4 regions of the Paenibacillus sp. FSL R5-0473 genome follow, and region 4 is predicted to be linked to each of the others. Evidence: riboswitches for the same ligand, from Rfam matches in the RefSeq annotation. Region 4 holds a riboswitch; each other region holds the start of a gene.
The links. A riboswitch is a leader RNA that binds a small molecule or an ion and turns the genes downstream of it on or off. The one in region 4 is predicted to bind cyclic di-AMP.
Positions count from the first base shown of each region.

Region 1 (4,605 bases), 1.5 Mb from region 4:
CCGTCCGCACGTGAAGTTGAGGCCTTTCTGGCTGAGCATGCCGCAGAGGCTTAATAATTGATATAACAAAGAGGCTCTTATTCTCCCAAAAGGGGACTAAGCGCCTCTTTGTTATGCGTGTGCAGAGATTATTTCTTCTCTGACAGCCACATGGCGATATTTGCAATCTCTTCGTCCTGCAGTTTGCCCTTGAAGGAAGGCATGCCACCTTTACCTTTGACAATCGTAGAATAGATCTTCTCCAGATCATCCTGGCTGCCGATGTTTGCCAGAGCAGGTCCTACGCCACCTTGAAGCTGATCCCCGTGACAGGAAATACAATTGGCTTTGACCAGTGCTTCAGCTTGTCCGGCATCCAATGTTACTTCCGGCATGGTTGGCTTGGCTTCTTCGGCCACTTCTTCTTTCCCTGGAAGCGTAAACATTAAAACAATAGCTAAAGCGCATGCTGCAAAAAATACTCCGCTCATGATCCATTTGTGCATCCCTTATGTCCCCTCCAGAATGAAAGATCATCTAACCTGAAACTATCCATATCATTATAACGGAACCTGTACTGACATCATAGCATTTTGTGGGAATTTTTTGAACTAATCACATAACAAGGGGCAAATTTGGTTGTTTTGCAATGGATTCTAACCGCGAGGCCCTTCATAAACCATACAGTGAAAGGGCTTCAAGCCGCTTGGGGTCTGTCGTTCGTATGTATCCTGGGTGATAAATCCACTCTTCAGATAGACTTGAATGGCACGAGCATTCCAAGTGAGTACTTCCAGATCAATCTCATTCGTGGGATTTCGGCGAATAGCTTCCTGTACAATGGCAGAGACAAAAGCTGTCCCTTGACCCTGACCACACAGCTCTGGATGCATGCCAAGGCCAATCCGGGTTACCCCTTGAAGTGGGAAGTATTGAGCAAACCCACATATACGATCGTTCTGATCCAGGACGATTGCATATTGCTCCTGCCGCAGCTGTGCATCTCCGAATTCCACTTCCAGAGCCTTCATCTGCTCCCAGGGGAGCCAGCTGTAGATATTGTAAGGCGGATCATACTGCCAACTGCAGATAAGCTCCGCATGTTCTTCTCGCATGGGTACAACGTGAAACGTCACAGGGGTTTCCTTCATACACCTGCATGCTCCTTTCCTTGAAACAGAACTCTTTGTCCACTCTACAAAAGAGATGTTCATTTAGCAAGTCTTCCTTCCAAGAAAAAAAATGAAACAAAAGTTCCGGTAATTTCGTTTATATTATAACGGGATGGGTAAAAACATCATAAGGGCACGGACGAACGAACGCAAAATGAACCTGTTGATGTCGCAGGATATGCCCCGAGTATAACTTGCAACATGAATAAGGATTGAAGCACAAAAAAACCGCCGGATACATTCCTGCGGAGAATGTACCGGGCGGTTCTGTTATGCTTCTTGCTTCGTTCCAGTATGGTTAATGGTTACAGCATCATGTTGCTCAGCTTGTCCCTAGTCAAGGGCCAGTGATTCATATGCGTCCGTGCTCATAATCCGTTTCGCGCCAACATAACGATTGGCCCAATAGTTTTCACTCAATGCACTGATCGTAACGCCTTTGGAAGAAGAGGAGTGTGCGAACTTTCCATCCCCTACAAAGATTCCTACATGGGATACGCCTTTACCTGTTGTATTAAAGAACACCAGATCGCCAGCTCTCATTTCCATGCGGGATACGGAATCGCCCATGTCGAATTGGGAACTGGATTGGCGTGCCAAATCAATACCCAACTTGTCGAATACATACCGTGTAAATCCGGAGCAGTCAAAGCCGTTGAGCGTTGTTCCTCCACTTTGATATGTAGTTCCCATTGCTGAATCAATTACTTTGTCCATCTTTGAATCTGCGAATGCGCTACCTGCACCAAGCGATAAAGCGAATGTGATGCTAAGTACAGCTGCGGTTAATTTCTTCTTGAACAAGAGATATTCCCCTTCCAATGCCTGCGAGGTTAGCTTAAGGATTCGGTTGAAGGTCCCCTATGATCCCTCTGTAGCAAGATCAATTCACCCATAACTGGTTCCCCCGCTTCCCAGGTGCCAGGAATTTGGCTATGCTAGTTATGCACCTGCGAAATCAAGAAATGACGATTTAATTTTAAGTAGTTACAAATATGAATGTAAAGATTACAAAGTTGTTACTAAAAACTCACTGCGATTATTGTAACAGAGGAGTACGGCTTTGGCAACGTTTAGCAACAAAATTAGCAAAAAAAACCTCGACCTTTGACGGGGAAAGGTTGAGGTTTGCCTATTTATAAGTACATATTAGGCCATGAGTTTAACATGTGATGGTAACAATTTTTAAACTATCTGCTCTCACCTTTGGATATTTTGGACTGCCATAATCGGAAATGGCTGCATATTTTCCACAGACTCAATAGACATCTGGCAAGTGGATACGTCTGTTGTAGTATAAGTCCGGTCAGTCCTGTTAATAACCATGAGGCTGTAGTGAATGCCCCAAAGACGAGCAGGTGTACTCCGCCCAGCAGTAATGCAATGCCGATTACAGCGATGAGATGACGCAGTGCAATCCAGAGGGCTTTGAGGGTACCGTGAGCCCCGCCTTCTCCTTCTGGTGCCGAAACACCGAACTGCATGTAGAGTATGACATGGTGGATGATCCAACCATATACAACCCAGGCAGCAACATAAGGTATACCAGGCAACAGTAATTGAAGGGAATGAAATCCGTCCATGAGAATCGAGTAGAGCTTCGGTATGAGCCAGTAGGCGGGCAGAAGTATCAATAATGTACGTATGGTGTGGAGCAGCAGCATCGGTTTCCACAGATTTTTGATTCCGCGGACAAAGGGGATACGCTCTTCTGTAGAATTAAAGTGCTGAAGTGAGTAGAGCAGTCCTGCCTGAATGAGGGGGCTGATCAACATGCGAACTAGCAGCATGCCCCCTAGAATCCATAGATAACGATGAACCTCCGGATGGGTAGACAGGTTAAGTTGACTTTCCATTTTGAACAAAAGTGTACTCAGCTCACCGGCATCAGCATCTGGATAGCGAAGGAGTAGTGGGATGACCGCCGATTGTACCATTCGATAGAAGAAATATCCCCAAATGAGTTGATAAAGAAATAAGAGTGCGGCAATGAACATATGCTGACGGACGAGAAACCAGCCTTCACGTATTTTCGCTTTCACCGTTTCCACCTCACCATGACAGACCTCCAAATATGGCTTCTATTAGTTTGGTTACACTCATGCTCCAGCGGGACTTCGCCCGCTCATCCAGTCCGGATTTCAGGAAATTGTTCATATGGCGGTTCTCCAGCACGATCGAGTACAGGGGATCGGTCATGGCCCAGGATACGGGGGATGTGTGAGTTAATTTATACGTGATGCGATCTTCTTTGCCATTCCATTGCTTGGTGAGGATATGTCCGTCTTCAAAAGCAATACGAACAGGAACGGCGCTGTAATCACTGCCTTTTTTTGCAATTGTCACGGATGACTCGTACAATGTTTGACCGTCTTTCTGTACGGGCGTAACACGAATCTTCTCTACAGCAAAGTCAGCCATCCCGTTACCATAGACATATTGGTCAAAATAATCAGACCAGGAAGTGCGGGTCACTTGTTCCACAATTTTCTGGAAATCAGCCGAAGTGGGATGTTTGAAACGGTACTTCTTCACATAGGTAGAGAGAATACGTTCCATCTTTTTTGCGCCGACTTGATGTTCGATACCAAGCAATACAAGTTTGCCACGTGTATAGACATTGGCTGCATACTCATTCTGTGAATCGAACTTCCAGGATTCTTGTGTTAAGGATGAAGGAGACGTAATCAGTCCCGATTGTACCGGCAGATTCGGAATCAATCCGTATTCCTGCTCCATCAGTTTGTCTTCTGCATAAGAGGTGAATCCCTCATCCAGCCAGGCTTCCTCGAATTCGTTGCTGGCAACCATGCCGTAGAAGTACTGGTGTCCAATCTCGTGGACTACGGTACGTTCCAGGTCATAACCCGGAGTAGTATCATCGGCTCCAAAGGCCGTAACTAGCGTAGGGTATTCCATACCTCCAGCGCCGTTCCCCGCTTTGGGTGGAACTACGATGGATAAGGTAGCGTAAGGATATGGGCCAAACCATTTGCTATAATTGGCTAGAGCGGCCTTCGCGGCGTAGAAGTAACGTTCTTTCAGATCCTGATGAGCAGGGTCCAGATATAACTTGATTCGTACACCAGGCACATTGGGTGCAGAGAAGGGTTCCTCGGCGTAGACAAAATCCGGTGAAGCTGCCCATGCGAAGTCATGCACATCATCGGCGTAAAATTGATAGACCTTTTCTCCATTCTTCACCACGGCTTGCTGTGTCGGAAATCCGGTAGCAGCTACTTTGTATGTTTCAGGCACCCGAATACGCACACTATATATACCGAAGTCAGCGTAAAACTCTGAATTGCCATGGTACTGGTGCAGATTCCAGCCTTCCGTTGTTCGTCCACGTCTGCCCACAGGTTCATAGGCACTTAATTTTGGAAACCATTGACCTGCCATGACAAAATGATCAGCAGTTCCCATCCGGGCAAAAATCTTCGGCAGATTCACT
Region 1 covers NZ_JBBORL010000001.1:5,806,415-5,811,019, reverse strand. Annotated here, with positions in the region: gene rbsK (ribokinase) at 1-54, shown strand, start outside; gene MKY28_RS25600 (c-type cytochrome) at 129-485, opposite strand; gene MKY28_RS25595 (GNAT family N-acetyltransferase) at 636-1,130, opposite strand; gene MKY28_RS25590 (C40 family peptidase) at 1,485-1,955, opposite strand; cyclic di-AMP (ydaO/yuaA leader) riboswitch at 1,959-2,096, opposite strand; gene MKY28_RS25585 (hypothetical protein) at 2,342-3,193, opposite strand; gene MKY28_RS25580 (M1 family metallopeptidase) at 3,204-4,605, opposite strand, start outside.
Region 1: it holds a riboswitch for cyclic di-AMP, as region 4 does, so the genes downstream of both, MKY28_RS25590 (C40 family peptidase) here and MKY28_RS18865 (hypothetical protein) in region 4, are expected to answer to the same signal.

Region 2 (4,605 bases), 1.6 Mb from region 4:
CTTCAACACATCCCCATGATGAACACGTACATTCGAATAAGGCTGCATCACTTCTCCCAGGATTGGGATCAAGCGCTGGTCAATCTCTACGGCTGTGACGGGACCGGCTACCCGAGCCAGTCGCTCCGTGAGGGCTCCAATACCCGGCCCGATCTCCAGTGCGCCCTTAGACTCGTCCAGATCGGCTGCATTAACGATTTTGTTCAGGATATTTTGATCGATCAGAAAGTTCTGACCCAGACTTTTCTTAAATGAGAATCCGTGTCTTTGAATAATCTCTTTCGTACGCTTGGGCGTTGCAATTTCAATCGTCTCTTCCATGTTCTTCATATGCTCACAATCCTTCACGTTCAATTTGCGCTAATGCTGTAGAGAATTCTTCCCGTGTAATCTGAAATACACTGAGACGTTTGTGGAACTGCTTCCCGTTACAATAACCGATGCCTAGCAGATTGCCCATCTCCATGCGACGTGCAGCAGCCTGCGGATGCACGATAAGTCCTGCCGCGATCAGGTCCTCCCAATCGATCAGGCTCGGAGCACCTTCGTATGAAGTATGTACGCGCGCCAGAGCATGACGGATCGCCTCTGGTGAGGCATTCTCCACCCCAATGTCCCCTTTGCGCGTTGCATCGGCTTCCGGAATGAAGGCATGTTTGCAGCCAGGGACCTTGTTCGCAATAATTTTACGAATGCGTTCGCCAGCATGATCCGGATCTGTCAGTACAATGACTCCCCGTCTCTCCTGAGCAAGCGCAATCCGCTTCAGAATGCGTTGGTTGATGGCTGATCCACCTGTTTCTATGGTATCGGCCTCCACGGCCCGACGGATAGCTACCGTATCGTCACGGCCTTCCACCACAATGACTTCTTTTATCATGTTCCATTTCTTCCTTTCTAACGCAAAAAGAAGAGGAATATCCTCTTCTCTGCCAAACGGCGGGGGAGACTGAATTCAGACTCCTCCGCCGCATATTCCGCATGAATCATTCATGCAACTATTTTATAGCATTCCCATTTCAAAGTAAAACGATTTTAGTTCGCTTCCGGCTTCACCGGACCGATCACGTAGACCGTTTTGCCTTTCTTACGTCCAAAATTCAGGGCATGCTTCACACTGTCATAATACACATCAATTTTGTTGCCTTTAATGGCACCGCCTGTATCTTCCGCACGACGGAATCCCAGACCTTCGATATATACCCACCAGCCAATTGGAATGACTTTGGGATCAACCGCAATGGTGCGTCCTTCTGTTACACGAGTACCAGAAGCCGTTTTAGTACCAATGCCAGGCTCTTCGGAAGAGTAGGCAGTCATGGATACATTTTTAAGTACTTTGGAGTATTTAAAAGAAGTTCCGGATACGGTAATTACTTTGCTGCCCGAGGCAGATGTTTTCTTCGAGTTCGTTGTTGTAGCCTTTTTGGTTGTTGACGTTTGAGCCGATACGGTCTGAATCTCAGGTTCCTTCACGACCGGTTTTGCTTTGGTGCCGACAGCGATCACTTTATCTACACGATTATTAGCGACAGATTTGCCAACCATTTTTTTGGAGACCAATTCTCCATCCTGAAATACCTTTTCGATATGCTGTACAATTGTGCCTTCTTTGCCGTTCACAACGACACGGTTATCACCTTTGTACAAGCTAGGGTCAGCCGTTTTAATGACTTTGTAAGCGATCGGTTGCTCTACATCCACTGTACGCTTTGTTACGCGCACTACACGAATCTTCATCTCCGCTTTGATAGCAGTTCCAAGCGCCGGATACACTTTATCATTACTTTCAACTTGAATACCTGATTTTTGAATTGCATCTTCTACCGATGAATCGGTTGTATACAGAGTCTTGGTGTCTCCGTCTGCCGTAATGTTAACTGGAACGGCCCGCTCAATAACGATTCGGTCTCCATCTGTTAACGCCCCATTCATGGACATGGATACCTTATCGTGAGGGCTGACTGTGATCGACTGCTCCTCCAGCATTTCCTGAAGCATTCCTGTACGAGTCTCTACCACCTGAGCTTTGCCATCAATAACCAGTGAAATTTGTTTCCCGGCCTGACCGTAAACGACTAACAAGATCATGATTGTAAGCGCAATTGAGAAAATCGCGATCAATGCCATTTGACGCATGTTCTCATGCTTCCACCGCAACGCGAAAGACTTACTGGATGATCGTGACTCATGGGTCTCTTCTGGTTGGAATGTGCCCACTTCTCCGTCCTCCTTCATAGCCTCGCCGTCTAAAGTAATGCATGATGTCTTTGACGTGACTATACCAAATTTTCTACAGAACACAGATTGGACCAACATAATCCGGTTCTGCACCATGAATCAATCTTCGCAACATGATGTCATCCTCCTGAATACCTACCGTATGATGACAATATTTCTTTTATTCAAAAACAAAAAAGCCAAAGAAAGAGTGTAAGAGGAACTCTTTCGTGGCTTCCGAATGATTCTGAATATCGGAAATTCATGCACGAGGTTGCCTCTCTTTTTCCGCTTGCGAGGTTAGCTGTCGGGTTCGGGCGAAAGAGAGCCGCCCTATCTTGGGTCACCCGCTCATGGCGGACGCCCTTGAATTCACCCCGAGACCCAAAGAAGAAATCAAATACGGCTTCGCAGTTCCCTTCGCTGCTTTTGGGTCAGCGAACGTTGCGCATCGGCCAAATACACCGATGTTTAAGCCCTATTGGTTCCCCCGCTCTCCGATAACGGAGACTCAGCGAGACTGATTCATGAAAGTAATGTTGTTTCATCGGAAAGTGTCCCTTTGTTCATCCCCCGAACATCTGTCCAATTTTCCGCACAACAATTCACTGAAAAGATGATATCCTGTTTTGATGCATGTTGTAAAGCGTTGATCAAGTACGTTTTTCTGAATATTTGGTTAAAATATTGTAATATTCTTGATTTATTTGGATCAAAGGGCAAATTACCTCCGCTTACCTGCCTTTTTCACCTCATTTGCTCGTTTTTTTAACGAATCCCAAATCGTTCCATGGCATTTTTGGTTGTTATTGCAGCAATTTCCTCCACCGAAATGCCTTTAATTTCCGCAGCTGCCTCTGCAACCAGACGTACATGCGCTGTCTCATTTCGCTTCCCACGATAAGGGTGCGGTGTCAAATATGGAGCATCTGTTTCAATGAAAAACCGATCCATAGGAACCTTCTCCAGCACCTCTTTGGGTTGCTTTGCATTTTTGAATGTGATCGGTCCTCCGAAGGAGAGATGGAAGCCCATATCGAGACAACTTTTTGCTGTTTCCCAGCTGCCCGAGAACGAGTGCATCACACCACCAACTTCGCCCGCCTTCTCTTCACGCAAAATTCTTATGATATCCTCATGTGCATCCCGATTATGGATGACAATTGGCATGTTCACTTCACGCGCCAAAGCAATTTGTTGTCGTAATACGCGATGCTGTATTTCTTTTGGTGAAGTATCCCAGTGATAATCCAATCCAATCTCACCGATTGCAACCACTTTTTCATGCTTGCATAAAGATGCAATCCACTCCAAATCGCCCTCCTGCATTGTGATCGCATCTACGGGATGCCACCCTACAGCTGCATATATAAAGTCATACGTTTCGGCAAGTTTCATTGTGGTTGGAATTGTCTCCCGGTTAAAGCCAATGTTGATCATGCGACCAACTCCTGCATCCACAGCACGCTGAATCATGTCCTCGCGGTCCTCGTCGAATTGTGGTGCATCCAGATGTGTATGTGTGTCGAACAGCATCATGTCTGTATCTCCCTTCATGTCGAAATAACGACTATCTTCTTTTTCAAAATCCAATTTGTAAAATTCAATAATTCAATGACTCATACATAAAACATTTTGGGTATCTGTGTATTACATCATTACGTTTGTTTCTTCACAAATACAATATATAGAAGATATACGGATATTCTGATCTATATATTGTTGATTGTGCTCATTCTGTCTACTTGCATTTACAAAATTATGTCGATCTACATATACTCCCCATTAAAGCAGATTACTGTATCATGGAAAATAGCTCTTTTAGAAAGTGTTTTGATATCGAAATTCTTCATCGGATTATACCCACACGATTACAAGAAATAGGGGCGTATATGTGACGGTAATTCGTGAATAATCGCATCCACCTTGTTTTGCGGGTAATACAAATGATGTTTCCCTCGGTGAAGCCCACTGATGGAACGGACAATGTCAGATACTTCTGACAACTCACGTAAATTGTCCTGTCGATCCAGAAGAAGAATCTGCTTATCTGTGGATTCATCCGGACGAAACACATCATACGGATTATCCGAAGGAAAATCAATTTCAAGATCATATTCGGGATCGAGGCCAGCCTGTACAAAAGCTTCCCGAATCTCTTCCATCATTGTCAAGTCGACCTGTTCAAGCTCTACATACTTATATAACTTGCGATCCATAAAACGTTCGCATAACTCACTCAGAACAGTATCGTCCTCCTTGCGCCACTGCATAAATGCCGTCTGAATTAATGCTTCATCCAACTGCAAATATTCATCCACGGATAATTCTCCTTCAAATAATTGAGGGAGTGGATCAATCATGAAGCGGAATTGAAAACCATGT
Region 2 covers NZ_JBBORL010000001.1:5,883,300-5,887,904, forward strand. Annotated here, with positions in the region: gene rsmA (16S rRNA (adenine(1518)-N(6)/adenine(1519)-N(6))-dimethyltransferase RsmA) at 1-330, opposite strand, end outside; gene rnmV (ribonuclease M5) at 335-880, opposite strand; gene MKY28_RS25970 (3D domain-containing protein) at 1,036-2,220, opposite strand; cyclic di-AMP (ydaO/yuaA leader) riboswitch at 2,494-2,747, opposite strand; gene MKY28_RS25975 (TatD family hydrolase) at 2,989-3,759, opposite strand; gene MKY28_RS25980 (HD domain-containing protein) at 4,092-4,605, opposite strand, start outside.
Region 2: it holds a riboswitch for cyclic di-AMP, as region 4 does, so the genes downstream of both, MKY28_RS25970 (3D domain-containing protein) here and MKY28_RS18865 (hypothetical protein) in region 4, are expected to answer to the same signal.

Region 3 (4,605 bases), 690 kb from region 4:
ATAACCGCCTCTTCTTTCTTTATCAATATCACTTAATTTGTATTTAACTACCCCGTCACGACCAATAAAGATTGGTTTATCCGTTCCGATCTCATAGAAGCGTGCCCAAATTGGTGCAGCTTTGGAATCAGCGATAATTTTACTATCTCCATTAGCTCTTTCATACTTGTAACCCGTAATTTTCACTTTGTTAAACCAAGCCTCCGCTCCTTTAATGGATGCGGTAATTTTAGCGTTAGCAGGTCTGGTTTTCAGAAATTTAACAATCGTTACACTCTCTCCAGCTGTCAGCGATGGCACTTCGTAGATTCTTGCGCTCGCTGGTTTAAGAGAGCTGGAATCATGTTGTTGTCCCCATGCTGTCAGCTTACCACCTGAAACGACCTGTGTATTCAGAATCGCCTCCACACCTTTGGCAACTGAATTTTTACTGCGGTTAGCAAGTGTACTGTCGATAAATGAGAAATCACCTTTGCGTGCCGCTACTTCATCCAGCATGATCATTACATTAATCATGGCATCATCATTGTAAGTGATGTGCTTGTGGTATCCGGAGCTTTGGTAAACTTGTGGCCACCCGCCGTTTGAATACTGCATGTTGATCAAAAAGTTAATTCCTTTGATTGCAGCTGTGGAGTAACGCGGATCATTCGTCTTTTTAAATTCCTTCGCCAATCTTCTAATTTCTGAGTATGTAGCCTTGTTGTCTATCGTGGACTTTGCCCACTCTCCACTTGTCTGTTTATAATCTTTTCTCCAACCTCCATCCGGCAGCTGGTTCTTCAAAATATCAGAAATACTCGCTGTAGTACCCGACGCATCTGCAGCAGATACCGTCCCTACAGGGAGAACTGCCATTCCAACTGCTGAGAACACCATCGTACATGCCAGGACAAAAGTAATTATTTTCTTCGCTTTCAAATGTAACACTCTCCTATGTTCGTTTTTATAAATCTTCCACTTCTACTTTACCTATGATACGCGTCTCTAAACCTCCTTTATTTGTATTTATCGCATAATAAAATCAATTTTAATCCAATATGTGGATTGGATAATCAGATAATATGCAAAAAATCGATTTTTGTCAATATATGCAACTTAATGAATATAATCTCTCTAATTCTACATAACGGAATAGTTCTTTTAACTCATGACAAACCTATCTATTTATCAAAATTCGTCTTACACGAATCAATAATGACGTTTTTGTCATGAATGATACCCAAACTCGATCCCTTTTTTCATATAAAAACCTTAATTCCGCTAACATTGAGGTATTAAGAAAGGGTTTAAATGGGTTTGACAATTACGCATTTATGCAATATAGTTTCAAATAGTTACAAAAACTTAATTATTCATTGCCGAGTTTCATGTTTGAAAACGGGGGAACCAATTTGGGTGAATTATTCTTATACATAGGAAATATAGGGAACCTTCTACCGAACCCTTAGCTAACTCCGTAGGCATCGAAGGGAGAACATTGATTTTGAAAAAACTGATTATCTCCATTTTTGGAGCAGCTGTATTATTTACATCCGGGGCAACAAGCACAGAGGCAAGCAGTATCAACTCCGTAGTGAACAACATGACAGGTATTCCTTACAAATGGGGTGGCACAACTGTAGCCGGCTTCGACTGTTCTGGTTTTATGAGATATCTTTTCAACAAATACAGCATTGAATTACCACGTACTTCGCAGCAGCAAGCCAAAGCAGGTACTCCCGTATCCAAGAGCAATGTTCGGACAGGTGATCTGGTGTTCTTTAATACAACAGGCAAAGGCATTTCACATACAGGTGTATATATCGGCGGCGGACAATTCGCTCATGCCTCCAGCAGTAAAGGTGTAAGCATCACGAAGTTATCGAATCCATACTTCAATGATCGTTATGTAACAGCACGTCGGGTAACTGGACAGTTTATGTATGATAAAATGTTAGGTAAAATGTGATTCACATACAAAAAGGCATCGGTTATTAACCGGATGCCTTTTTTGCACTTAAAAATGTATGTTGCATTGCTTACTAATGCAGCGCCTTCTGCACTCGCATCGCACCCTGAGACAGGGCATGTCCTCCTCCAACAGCTCCGGCCACCGCAACGGTCTCCATAATCTCCTGATCTGTTGCTCCCTTGGCCCGGGCTTCTTCTACATGGTAGAAGGTACATACCTCATTGTTTGCGAATAATCCAATGCCAAGCGCAATTAGCTGTTTTGTCTTCGCATCAATCACGCCAGATTGGAAACATTCTCCGGTAAACTCATGATACGACTTCACCACACCTGGCAGCACATCGCTTAATGCTCCAATCTGATCCTTGTAGGCATGAACTTTATCATTCATCAATGTCATGGCTTGTAGCACACCCTCTCGGCTATAGTTACAGATCTTCCTCACTGTACCTATCTTCTCTCCCGAGTGAGCCATTTATGCCAAGAAATCATGGTAATTCCAAACATTTAACGCGCATGGCTCTGCCATAATTATAAGCTGTTACTCACTAAGTGGACTCTGGCGCGGCTCGCTGAACAGCTGATAGCTGTAACCTCGGTCCAGCTTAACGACACGTCGATTCTGACGACGGATAAGTACCTGCTCGCCATCCCAGGCAACCACAATCCCTTTCACATCGTTCGATTCCAGCTCGTCCCGTACTACTCTAACTTTCTCACCTGACAGACGCAGGGCGTCCAATTCTGTATCACTAATCATCTTCATGGCTCCTATATTTCAAATTTATTTACAAAAAGAGACCTAAATGAAAAGTCATTTAGGTCTCACGTGACTGTATTGGACTGTCATGTCATTCGAAATTATGTCCCGACTGAAAGTTACCGCTGCGCGTGCTCTTTGCTGTCGTTCTTCTCGAACCAAAAATCAAGCACTTTGGCGGACATCACACGTTCTTCAAGGTACTCCACTTGATGCGGTGTAAATTGTTCTTTCCAAGAGAAGGACAACTCTTCGCACAAGCCTACAATCGTCAGTAATTCTGACCAGGCAACATAGCGTTTGTACCAGAAAAATTGAGGATGTTCAATCATATAGGGATAAAGGTCATCGAATTCCGTATGTTTACAATCCAGGGCACGTTCAAAATGAACTTTCGATTCCGCCAGCTTATCATTAAAAAATTGTTCTGTTGCCGGTTGGTTCCCCATGGTGTTGCCTCCTCTCCCTAACATAACCCCATTATAAATGAAATCGGCGGTCATGCAAAGGCATAGTTCAAAAAATAGGCCCTATTCCTTTAAAATGTCACATTTCGTTATCGTCAAATTGTACTGTTCCATCGTTCAGGGAACGAATGCGTACCAAGGCTTCCACCGGAATACCCTGTTCACGAATCGTGCGTGCCCCCGCCTGAAAACTTTTCTCGACCACAACGCCGAATCCGACGAGTTCCGCACCGGAACGCTCGATAATTTTGATGACGCCACGAGCGGCATCTCCATTGGCAATGATATCATCAATGAACAAAATGCGGTCATTCTCATGAATGAACTCGCGGGATACCATAATGTCAGTTACAATTCCTTTGGTAAAGGACGGTACACGTTCACAGTAAGCATCAGGATCAGCCAGAAGTGTTTTTTTACGACGGGCGAATACAAGGGGCACCCCAAGTTCATAGGCTGCTGCAAAAGCAACCGGAATCCCTGAGGATTCTACCGTGATTACCCGAGTTACTCCACTTTCACGAAAACGGGCAGCAAACTCACGTCCCATCTCCATCGTTAATGCAGGATCAATCTGGTGGTTCAACAGACCATCCAGCTTTAATACTTGATCCGAGATAACCACACCTTCTTGTAATATTCGTTGTTTCAATAATTCCATGATTTGACCTCCCAAGCCTATCCTATGAGGTAAAAGTATCATATATCTATCTATAAGTTCAAGCGAAATTGCCTGGGCGCTGTCCTTGAGACGTAATTCAAGCCAAAGCTCATTATCGATTGTCATGACTTTCGTGGGTCAAGCATACCTTGTACCATGGTACCCGCATGTCCAAACTATACAGGGGCCTGAGAGGGGAAACACATGAAACAGGCATTTCGGGTGCTGCAGATCGCATTTACATACATCGGAACGGTTGTCGGAGCCGGCTTCGCTACAGGGCAGGAAATTTTGCAGTTTTTTACCCAGTATGGCAAATGGGCCACCATCACCATAGGCTTATCCACCATGCTCTTTGTCTGGTTAGGTACCAAAATGATGCTGATCGCTCACGATACCGGGTCCCGCTCTTATGAGGATCTGAACAAACATTTATTCGGCCATAAGGCGGGCAAATGGATCACCTGGGTGACCCTTCTCATTCTCATTGGCGTGAACAGTGTCATGCTTGCCGGAGCAGGCTCCGTTTTTGTCGAACATCTGGGTTTGCATTATCAGACAGGTCTGATCGTCACACTTGTAGGGACATATCTGCTTCTCGGTCGGGGCATTCAAGCCATCCTACAAATGAATAGCATCGTCGTGCCCATGATGCTCCTGTTATCTCTGCTCATGATCACCAGTACGATCCATCATCCAGGTGCTTCCCGATTCATCACACTGACGACAGACTCAAACCCTATTCAAGTGTGGCTGTCTCCAC
Region 3 covers NZ_JBBORL010000001.1:3,590,516-3,595,120, forward strand. Annotated here, with positions in the region: gene pelA (pectate lyase) at 1-921, opposite strand, end outside; cyclic di-AMP (ydaO/yuaA leader) riboswitch at 1,350-1,481, shown strand; gene MKY28_RS15550 (C40 family peptidase) at 1,487-1,951, shown strand; gene MKY28_RS15555 (carboxymuconolactone decarboxylase family protein) at 2,025-2,354, opposite strand; gene MKY28_RS15560 (hypothetical protein) at 2,496-2,714, opposite strand; gene MKY28_RS15565 (hypothetical protein) at 2,834-3,163, opposite strand; gene MKY28_RS15570 (xanthine phosphoribosyltransferase) at 3,261-3,842, opposite strand; gene MKY28_RS15575 (YkvI family membrane protein) at 4,047-4,605, shown strand, end outside.
Region 3: it holds a riboswitch for cyclic di-AMP, as region 4 does, so the genes downstream of both, MKY28_RS15550 (C40 family peptidase) here and MKY28_RS18865 (hypothetical protein) in region 4, are expected to answer to the same signal.

Region 4 (4,605 bases):
AGAAATGCGAGCTGTATGTTCATTATATACGTAAATTCGTCATCTAACAATTAAAAAAGACGGAAAAAAGTGTATTTTATGATGATAAATGGCGTAAATGCGAAAATAAAACAAATAAAATGACAAAAAACACGTCGGCAAGGAGGTTGCCGCGTGTTTTTTAGTTTGTCTGAATGAAGGGTAGTAGATATGAGGAGGAAGAGGATTAGGCCCTGTAGGCATGAAGTCCAGCTCCAAGCATATGGAAACTGGGGAAAAACGATTTCATGGACATCGAGGTTGGCTGTGCCAGTCCATCCGCAGCCGAGGCGCTGACGGTCTTCCATTCATTCTCCAGATCTGTGGCCAGGCGGACCATCAGATCCTTGGTTGTATCGTTGTTCAGGGGAATGACTTTGGAGGCTTCGGTTATGCAGGCATTCATGGCTGAATGCAGGTAACCAAGGACCGCCTCCTCGACCGGGATGTCGAGGTGGTGGTTAATCCAGGCGTGAACAGTGGAGAGGCAGCCAACCGAATCATATTTGGCAAAGATCTGTTCGAGCTGGCTGAATTCAATCCAGGGGTGCAGAGCGCGTGCGAGTCTGATCAATCGTTTACCCATGGCGGCAGCTTGTTCTCTGAGATCTCCAGGGGTTCGCTGAACATGGACGAGCTTGTCGATCAGAGCTATCCGCCATGTATCCTTGTGATCTGTTGCGGTATAGATGCCTTTGATAGCCATACCTTCAAGACGAACGATGCTCGGATGCAACTGACAACGCATGAATGATTCGAGATCTTCAGCATTACGAATGGTACCCTCCCTGATATGGATATCCATGCCGAAGGAATGGGTGAACCCTCCAACCTGAATAGAGGAATCAAGCAGTTTGACATAATCGAGCAGCTTATTCCCACGGTTCACAATCATTCGCCTCCTGTGTTCGTTAAATGTCACTTAAAGTGACATTTATATTCCTTTTTGTTTGCTTTATGTTTAAAAATCCGAATTATATGATAGTTATCATCCCATAAATATCCGCTTTTTGTCAATAGTATCCGTGAAATTTAATGGATTAAATATGGAATTTAATATTTGTGTTATTTTATATAACTTATTGTGTTATTTATTTTACGAAGTGCAGGGAGGACTATATATAAGGAAGGACTATATATAAATGAACCAACAAGATCGGCTCTTACCTAAAGAGAGGGGATCAAATCTAATAATATGCAGTTCATGGGTAATGATGACGAGATTATGCGATTTTTGATGAAAATGCCTAGCTGAAAAAGAAGTATTAAAAAATACTTTACTTTTAGTTCTGAACCCGGTATAATCAATTCTGTTGCCGATTATTTACGACATGCGGTCGTGGTGGAATGGCAGACACGCTATCTTGAGGGGGTAGTGGGCGTATGCCCGTGGAGGTTCGAGTCCTCTCGACCGCATCATATGAACGATTAAAAAGAAGCTTTCCATTAATGGGAAGCTTCTTTTTTTGTCTTTTTCGAACAGTATGACATCTGGGTTGAAAAAAGGCCATCCATTACCGGAGGAATGTTGCTCTACCTACCGGCTACGGGTGGCCTGTGTATTATTTTTGCAGCAAATTCTTGATATCTTCTTCAATCTTGTCCGGTGTTGTTTTGGGAGCATAACGTTTAATGACCTGTCCGTTCTGATCCACGAGGAATTTGGTGAAATTCCATTTGATTGCTTTGGAGCCAAGCAGGCCAGGAGCTTCTGTGCTCAGGTGTTGGAAAAGAGGGTGAGCGCTTGAGCCGTTCACATCAATTTTCTCAAACATGGGAAAGCTCACGCCATAATTCATCTGACAGAACTCGGCAATATCGTCGGAAGATCCTTTTTCCTGTGCAAACTGGTTGCTTGGGAAACCAAGCACTTCAAATGGAGCATCTTGAAACTTGTCTTGCAATTCTTGCAGACCTTTGAATTGAGGGGTAAGGCCGCATGAGCTTGCCGTATTCACAATCAGGAGCACTTTGTCACGGTAGTCGGACATTTCAACTTCTTGACCGCGAAGGGTATTCACTTTGTAATCGTAGACTGTCATCTAAATCGCCTCCATTTATTTACTCTTATATCTTCTATTATATTGGTTGCAATTAAATATTGCAAAACTAATATGGTGTTAAAAGAATCAAAACAGGCAAGTTGTGCTGAATACGTGAATGAATTGCGAAGTGATTTACGCCAGAGTGAGAATTAGATAGCCTTGAAGAGATAGATAGAGTATAACTTTGTTGTAAGCGTTATTATGGATAGGAATTGGCAAAAATCTGCCGATTTGATGATCTGGGCGGACTTTACACCGACATGGCACGGGTGTATGATTCATAACGTAATTTCAATTTAAACTAAAATGTACTTGAAAAACGAAACAAACGATAATATCGCTCGATCTTATCCTTAAGATATACGAACGATGTTTTAATCGCTGAGTTTCCATTCATTGATGAGTGGAAAACGGGGGAACCAACGGAATGCGCTGTCCAGGACAGTGGGCATTCATGGGGTGAATTTTCCGGTGACAGCCGGAAATAGGGCGACTCTCGCGCCCGAATCCGTCAGCTAACCTCGTAAGCGTTAAAGGGAGAGGCAACAAGCCGTACGCTGGTTCATGGTGTTTTCGCCATGGGTTATTTAAGAAGCGTTCGGGAGGCCTTGGTCCCCCACGCTTCTTTTTTTGTTGTCTTTTCACGCCAAGGGAGGAACGAATGATGGATACTGAGATGGTCTTAGTGACTGCTCCAAATGAAGCAGGACGCAAATTTATCAAATTGCTGATGTACAAAAAAATGCCGTTTGCCGTTCTAACCAACAGTGCAGGGGAAGAGCGCAGACTCCGTAGAATCGGAGTAGAACATGTTATTCGCATGAATACGGCTGCAGCTCAAAAATGGTTTTTGCCGCAGGGCAGCGTAGGCAACGTGTTTATTTTCGAGAACAGCCTGAATCTGACCTGTCGTTATTTACAGATCTGCCGTTCATGGACATCGAAATCCCTGTGCGTCATTACGGAGCAGAGTCATCCTAAGGGCATCTATCGGGGCATGGGCGCAGACCGGATTGTATATTCGCTCAATGGGGAAGTTGGCTTTCTCCTCAATGGTTAATGCCATAGCTTCTGATTGCTCAGGTGTAAGGTGCCTGTTATAATTGAATGTATCGATAAACGGAAGTTTGAGGAGACTCATGCAGGATGGTGAGTCTTCTTTTTTATGCTTACAAGGAGGAATTGGAGTGCCGGATGTAGGTGGATTGAAATGGTTGTTTTTTGATGTTGGAGATACGCTGGTGGATGAATGGGAGCCGGTTGATGATATTATCGGACAGTTTGTCCGTGAAGCTTGTGCTTTGGGGTATCCGGTGACAATTGAGGCGGTACGCGAACTGTTCGCGAGCTGTTACCGAAAATATGAGCAATGGCCTATGAGAGTGGCGATTCGCACATTCGTTGAAGACGAGGGGCATCAGAAACAGATTCAGGACAAGCTGAAGTTTCAAAAAGATCTTGAACGTCCTTTTCCTTCAGCAGATTCCGTTCTTCAGCAGTTGTCACGGCATTATCACATTGGCATTATTGCCAATCAGAGTCCTGGAACGGAAGAGAGACTGGAGAGCTACGGCTTGCGGAAGTATGTTGATGTTCTGGCATGTTCGGCTGAAGAAGGAGTGTCCAAGCCAGACCCTGAGTTATACGCTGTGGCCTTGAAGCAGGCCGGTTGTGAACCGGAGGAAGCCGTCATGATCGGCGATCGGATCGATAACGACATTATACCTGCTCGGAAGCTGGGCATGCGTACGATTCGAATTATGCAGGGTTACGGAAGATTCCAGCCAGAACTATCGGATGACAAACGTGCGGATTGGACCGTTGATTCATTGGATCAACTCTTGCCGTTATTGATACCAAATCAGGATTAGATGCAGATGGTTGTTTATTGGATTGCAACAATAAAGGCTGATCAACTGGGTATAAAATACCGGAGTTGATCAGCCTTTTTAGTATTTAGCCAATTAAAATGAGATTAGAACAACCGGATCGTCTGAATGATCAGATATACATTCAGCACAACGATAATTGCGGCAATGACCCATGAGATGATTTTAAGCCACAATTTGTTGGCGAATGCACCCATGCTTTTTTTATCACTTGTGAACATCACCAGGGGAATTACAGCAAAGGGCAATTGAAGCGACAGCACGACCTGGCTCAAAATGAGCAGTTCTTCTGTGCCATGTTCTCCTGCAATGGCTGTCACAATTACCGCCGGGATGATGGCGATCAGACGTGTGACCAGTCTGCGCAGCCAAGCCGGAATTCGAATGTTCAGGAAACCTTCCATAACGATCTGTCCAGCGAGTGTACCTGTAAGGGTAGAGTTCTGACCTGATGCTAACAGCGCCACACCGAACAGAATACTTGCAACCGTAGTACCCAATAGAGGTGTCAGCAGATGATAGGCATCTGCGATCTCGGCAACCTGCGTCATACCAGCACTGTGGAATACAGCAGCAGATACAATCAGGATGGCCGCATTGATGAACAGGGCCAGTGTCAACGCGATTGTAGAATCCATGGTCGAGTACCGAAT
Region 4 covers NZ_JBBORL010000001.1:4,282,107-4,286,711, reverse strand. Annotated here, with positions in the region: gene MKY28_RS18880 (urease accessory protein UreF) at 206-907, opposite strand; tRNA gene MKY28_RS18875 (tRNA-Leu) at 1,352-1,434, shown strand; gene MKY28_RS18870 (glutathione peroxidase) at 1,581-2,060, opposite strand; cyclic di-AMP (ydaO/yuaA leader) riboswitch at 2,433-2,608, shown strand; gene MKY28_RS18865 (hypothetical protein) at 2,728-3,123, shown strand; gene MKY28_RS18860 (HAD family hydrolase) at 3,251-3,934, shown strand; gene MKY28_RS18855 (Nramp family divalent metal transporter) at 4,039-4,605, opposite strand, start outside.